2 regions of the Candidatus Macondimonas diazotrophica genome follow, and region 1 is predicted to be linked to the other one. Evidence: predicted binding sites of a transcription regulator. Region 1 holds the regulator's gene; the other holds the start of a gene.

Region 1 (3,071 bases):
TCCGCTTCGATGGCCTCGACCAGCGCCCGTTGCGTGCTGCTCAACGGGTGACGCCGCCGGGTTTCGCTGTAACGTTTGAGCAGCGTATCCGGTTCGGCTTGAAGGAATATGGTCTCGACATCCACACCCCGCCGACGTAACCGAGCCAGGCATTCGCCGAAGCTGTCCAGTTCCGGCGCACGAGAACGCGCATCGATGCCGACCGCGACGCCCTGGGAGGAGAAATCCCCATGCCGGGAGAAATCCTCAACGAGTGCCTCGAGCAAGGACAGCGGCAGATTGTCCACGCAGTAAAGACCAAGATCTTCCAGCATGTGCAAGGCCACGCTCTTTCCTGCGCCAGACAAACCACTCAGGATCAAAAGCTTCATCAGAGGGGTTACCTTGCGAAGTGGCGATCTCGGGAAGGAAGCGGTCAAGCCTGGCAGCATGCAGGCTTGACCGGGCTAGGCGCTCTATTGGTTATGAATCTCGGATTTTCGGGCTTCCCGGGGATGGTGATCGTTATTCTTGTCCTTGTAACGCAGCGCCTGGCGGTCGAGTTTGTCGGCCAAGGCGTCAATCGCCGCATACATGTCTTCGCTGGTGGCATCGGCGAATAGCGTGCTGCCGTTCACCGGGATCTTGGCTTCGGCATGATGGCGTTCCTTTTCGACCCGCAACACCATATGAGCGTCCAGCGGTTGATCGAGGTGCCGCTGGATGCGTTCGAGCTTCTCGGCGGCGTATTGACGGATGGCGGTCGTGATTTCGATATTCTGGCCGGTAACATCAATTTTCATCTGGCATCCCCTTGGTAATCAGCCCCTTCAAACCAGTCGCTTGCGTTCGTTCGAAGGTGGAATGGACATGGATTCGCGATACTTGGCAACCGTGCGTCGGGCGACATTGATTCCATTTCCCAGCAACATCTCTGTGAGTTTACTGTCGCTCAGCGGTTTGCGCGGGTTTTCTGCCGCGATGAGCTTGCGGATCATGGCCTGAATCGCAGTAGCGGAACATTCGCCACCGTCGACGGTGGTCACGTGGCTGGAAAAGAAGTACTTGAACTCGAAGATGCCGCGTGGGGTATGCATGTATTTTTGATTGGTCACGCGGGAAATGGTGCTTTCGTGCATGCCGACCGCTTCGGCGATTTCGCGCAACACCATGGGTTGCATGGCTTCTTCACCGTGATCGAAAAAGGCTTGTTGGCGTTCAACGATGCTGGAGGCCACTTTGAACAGCGTTTCGTTGCGACTCTGGAGACTCTTCAGAAACCATCGCGCCTCTTGGAGGTGCTGACGCATCGTTTCGTTGTCGCGACTGCTGTCCGCACGCTTGATGAGGGAGGCATACAGCCGATTGATGCGTAGCTTGGGGGTGGTTTCCGTATTGAGATCGACTCGCCAACCCGTACCGGAACGGCGGACAATCACATCGGGTATCACGTATCCCGCCGTTTTCTGAGAGATCTGTGCCCCTGGACGTGGGTTGAGGCGCTGGATCAATTCGATCGCCGCTCGCAATCCGTCCTCCGTCGTTTTGAGTCGGCGCTGAAGCGTGGCGAAATCTCGGTTGGCCAACAGATCCAGGTGATGTTCGACCAGCTCGCACGCAAGTGGGAGCACGTCGCTGGGCTGAATCGCCTTGAGCTGCAACAGCAGCGCTTCGCGCAGGTCACGGGCGCCGACACCCAAGGGATCGAAACCTTGAATCCGTTGCAGAACCGCAAGAATTTCAGCCGGCTCGGTGGCCAAGTCCGGACCCACCTCGCCAACCAGTGCATCGAGCGACTCGGTGAGATAGCCGTCATCGTTGATGGCGTCGATGATGGCAAGCGCTATGGCCTCATCAGTTTCGGAAAAGTGGCCCAGACGCATCTGCCAGATCAGATGATCTCGCAGCTCGCCGCCGTCCTGACTGGGTGTTTGATTGAAGTCCCAGGCTTCCCCGCTGCCGGCAACCGTGTCCTCGCCCTGCGACCATGGGTCTTCCCACGCCAGGTCTAAGTCGTCACCGCGCGCATCGGTTGGGGCTTCGGCTGACGCATCAAGGCCGGTCATCGAATCCCCTGCAGTCTCCTGGTAGTCGCTGGCTGCGTCCTCGGCCGTGTCGCTTCCCTCGGCTGACCCATTCTCGATCATCAGATTGTTATCGAGGATGGTCTGGATTTCCTGTTGCAATTCGATCGACGACAGTTGGAGCAGGCGGATTGCCTGCTGCAGTTGAGGGGTCATGGCCAGACGCTGGCCCATTTTGAGGTGCAGTGTCTGTTTCATAGGAACGACGAATGGTTGGCAGCGATCATTGTTCGGATTCTACTCCCTCGAAGGGGCTGTGGGGCGCAAGGCTGTCAAAGTTGGAATGCTTGGCCCAGGTAGACTTCCCTTACGGTCTTATCGGCCAGGATCTGATCAGGCTCACCTTGGGCAATGATGGAGCCTTCGCTCAGGATATAGGCGCGCTCGCAAATATGAAGTGTTTCGCGGACATTGTGATCGGTGATGAGGACCCCGATCTCGCGATCGCGCAGGTGGGTCACGATCCGCTGAATGTCCACGACAGAAATGGGGTCGACGCCCGCAAAAGGCTCATCGAGCAGGATGAAGCTGGGTTCGGCGGCCAGGGCGCGGGCGATCTCCAGTCGTCGCCTTTCGCCACCCGAGAGGCTCATGCCCTGGGAGTCACGCAGATGCGCAATGTGAAACTCCTCCAGCAGGGACTGGCAGCGTCGCTTGCGATCCGTCGCCGATAGCGTGGGCCGGAGTTCAAGAATCGCCAGAATGTTCTCTGCCACCGTCAACCGGCGGAAGACCGAGGCTTCCTGGGGCAGATAACCGATTCCACGGCGCGCGCGCAAATGGATCGGAAGATCGGAGATTTCCTCGCCACTCAGCATGATACGCCCGCGATCCGGTCGGACCAGGCCCGCCATCATGTAGAACATGGTCGTTTTCCCGGCCCCATTGGGGCCCAGCAGGCCAACCACTTCACCTGCCTGGACACGGAGCGAGACCTCATTGACCACCGAGCGGTTGCGGTAGCGCTTGGTGAGGGTGTCCGCTTCCAGCACGCAGCTCATGGCGTTG
Region 2 (3,071 bases), on a different contig from region 1:
CTGGGGCGGCAAATATCCCAGTGCACTCGACGACGCCATCATTTCGCGGCTGCACGCGACGGGCATCTTCGGCAAGACCCCGCGGCGGCGAGTGGACTTCGTGCTCGAAGGCGGGGCCCTGGAGAGCGACGGCGAAGGCACGCTGCTCACCACGACCTCCTGCCTTCTGGATCCTCATCGCAATCGCACCATCACCCAAGACACCGCCGAAGCGCAGCTGCGTGACTCCCTGGGGATCAAGCGCGTACTGTGGCTTACCCAGGGGCATCTGGAAGGCGACGACACGGACGGCCATATCGACACCCTGGCGCGCTTCGCAACACCCGATACCATCGTCTATCAAAGCTGCGACGACTCCGCGGACAGCCACTTCGCGTCGCTGCAGGCCATGGCCCGGGAACTGGCGGCGCTGCGCCAAGCCGATGGCGCGCCCTACCATCTGATCCCGCTGCCCCTTCCGCGCCCGGTCTACGACGATGCCGGTCACCGGCTCCCGGCAACCTACGCCAACTTCCTCATCATCAACGGCGCGGTGTTGTTGCCGATCTACGGCGATCCGGCCGATGCGGTGGCGCAATCGCGTCTGACCGAGGCGTTCCCGAATCGAACCATCGTGCCGATCGACTGCACCGCTCTGATCCGCCAGTTCGGCAGCCTTCACTGCGTCACCATGCAGCTGCCCGCAGCGGTTCCGGTTCGCGCGCCCGAACCGGCTGCCCGACTCCCACACCCTTAGCCCGAGCGCTGCCGTGCAAACCTTCCCGCGCGGAATCGACCTCAATGCCGACATCGGCGAAGGCAGCCTCGCCGACGCTGAGCTGATCCCGTTGGTCTCGTCGGTCAACATCGCCTGCGGGGCCCATGCCGGCGACGACGCCACCATGGCCCAGGCCGTCGCCCGCGCAGCCGCGCAGGGCTGTGCCATTGGCGCCCATCCGGGTTACGCCGATCCTGAACATTTCGGCCGCCGCACCCTCGACGTGCCGGCCCCGGCCATCTACCGGCTGGTCGGCGAGCAGATCGACGCCCTGGCCCGCCATGTCGCCACGGCCGGCGCACGGCTGACCCACGTCAAACCGCACGGCGCACTCTACAATCAGGCAGCGCGAGACATCGAACGCGCGATGGCCATCGCCGAGGCCGTTCATGATACGGATCCGCATCTGGTGCTGGTGGGACTCGCCGGCAGCGCACTGATCGACGCCGGGCGCAAGGTCGCCTTGCGCACCGCCCAGGAAGCCTTTGTCGATCGGCGCTATGAAGCTGATGGAAGCCTGACCCCGCGCAGCCATCCGGATGCCGTGATCCGCCATCCCGAGGATGCTGCCCGGCAGGTCCTCACCCTCCTGCGTTCCGGCCGGCTCATTGCCCGGAACCGGAAAGCCATCGCGCTGAGCGCCGATACCCTCTGCGTCCATGGTGACAACCCTGCCGCTCTTGACCTGATCCGGCAGGTGCGCCAACACCTTGCCCTGGCCGGCATCGCCGTGCGACCGGTACCGCTGACCCCATTACCGTAACACCCCGGACGGGCCGCCCGTGGCGTCACCAGGAAGCCGCAGCGCATGGACCGGATACCGACAGCCGAGGCGGTCGTGTTGCCGACATTCGCCAGGGCGGACCGACCCATGGCATCGACACGGGCCACCACCGGGCACCATGGATCCGCTTCAAATAACGGATTCAGAACAGGATTTCCCAGACGGCGCGCCGGACTCGGCACCGCTGGCGCGTTTTCTGCAGGATCACGCACGCATCCGCATGCTTGCCGTTATGCATCGCGATGCATAACGAATCAGGAGGACGAATGATCCAGACCGCTCACTGGCAACTGAAGGGACAGGTCGGATTGACCACCGGCGATGCGGAAACCATCGACGACAAACGGATCGATCTGCTCGAACAGATCGACCGGACCGGCGCCATCGGTCAGGCGGCCAAGGCCGCCGGCATGAGCTACCGCGCTGCCTGGAACACCGTCGATACCCTGCGCAATCTGGCTGGAACGCCGCTGGTGACCACCCAAAGCGGCGGCCGTAACGGTGGCGGCACCCAACTCACACCGGCAGGCCGGCGTCTGGTCGATACCCATCGGCTGGTTCAGGAACATCAGCGCCGTTTTCTGATTCAGCTGCAAACGCGGCTGGATCATCCCGACACGCTCACGCTGATCAGGCGGCTCGCCATGAAAACCAGCGCCCGCAACCAATTCTTCGGCACCGTGACGCGCATCCAGACCGGCGCCGTGAACGCAGAGGTCGAAATCGCGCTCAACACGCACGATCATTTGGTCGCCATGATCACCATGGAAAGCCTGGCGGAGCTCAGACTGGCGCTCGGAAGCGAAGTCTGGGCACTGGTCAAGGCGCCGTCGGTGCTGATCACGGCGGATGATCCCGGGATCAAGCTTTCGGCCCGCAACCGGCTGTGTGGCACGGTGTCGCGCATCACGCTCGGCAGCGTCCATGCCGATGTGGTGATCGACCTGCCGGGCGGCGCCATCATTAGCGCCATCATCACACTCGACAGCCTGGATGGCCTCGCGCTCACCCCCGGCAGCAGGGCCTGCGCCGTATTCAAGGCTGGCAGCGTGATCCTGGGCGTCAACGCGTGACGGGTCTGTCCCCATCCAAACCATCGTCAAGGAGAATCCCAGGCGGCACTCTGCTATCGCCACGGCAATGGATCGGCGCCCGTCTGCACCTCGATTTTTGACCACGACCGCCAGCCCTGAAGGAGTTCCGTCATGCGCCAGTCCGTCCTGCGTCGCGCCGCGCTCGCCACGCTGTTGCTCCTGATCATGCCCGCCGCGCAGGCGGCCGAAGTGGTGGCAGCAGTGGCCGCGAATTTTGCCGCCGCCATGGCGCGAATCGAACCGGACTTCGAGCAGGCCAGCGGCCACCAGCTCACGGTCGTGCTCGGCTCGTCGGGCAAGTTTCTGCAGCAGATCCGGCAGGGCGCGCCATTCGATGTGCTGCTGTCGGCCGACGCCGAACGGCCCGCGCTGCTCGAGCAGTCCGGTCTCGGCGTGCCGGGCTCGCGCTTCACCTACGCCATCGGCCGCCTTGTAC

What was found. The regulator sigma-54, encoded in region 1, starts transcription at its own class of promoters, with help from an activator protein. The targets are predictions, from matches to a motif close to TGGCANGNTNCNTGCTT.
Region 2: a site for sigma-54 is predicted at 1,727-1,743, ahead of E4680_RS06130 (TOBE domain-containing protein). Genes of this name have one in related genera too.

What each region holds. Positions count from the first base shown of each region.
Region 1 covers NZ_SRIO01000002.1:5,194-8,264, forward strand. Annotated here, with positions in the region: gene rapZ (RNase adapter RapZ) at 1-371, opposite strand, end outside; gene hpf (ribosome hibernation-promoting factor, HPF/YfiA family) at 456-782, opposite strand; gene E4680_RS01575 (RNA polymerase factor sigma-54) at 810-2,261, opposite strand; gene lptB (LPS export ABC transporter ATP-binding protein) at 2,336-3,064, opposite strand; gene lptA (lipopolysaccharide transport periplasmic protein LptA) at 3,061-3,071, opposite strand, start outside.
Region 2 covers NZ_SRIO01000006.1:60,063-63,133, forward strand. Annotated here, with positions in the region: gene E4680_RS06120 (agmatine deiminase family protein) at 1-736, shown strand, start outside; gene E4680_RS06125 (LamB/YcsF family protein) at 750-1,520, shown strand; gene E4680_RS06130 (TOBE domain-containing protein) at 1,808-2,614, shown strand; gene modA (molybdate ABC transporter substrate-binding protein) at 2,747-3,071, shown strand, end outside.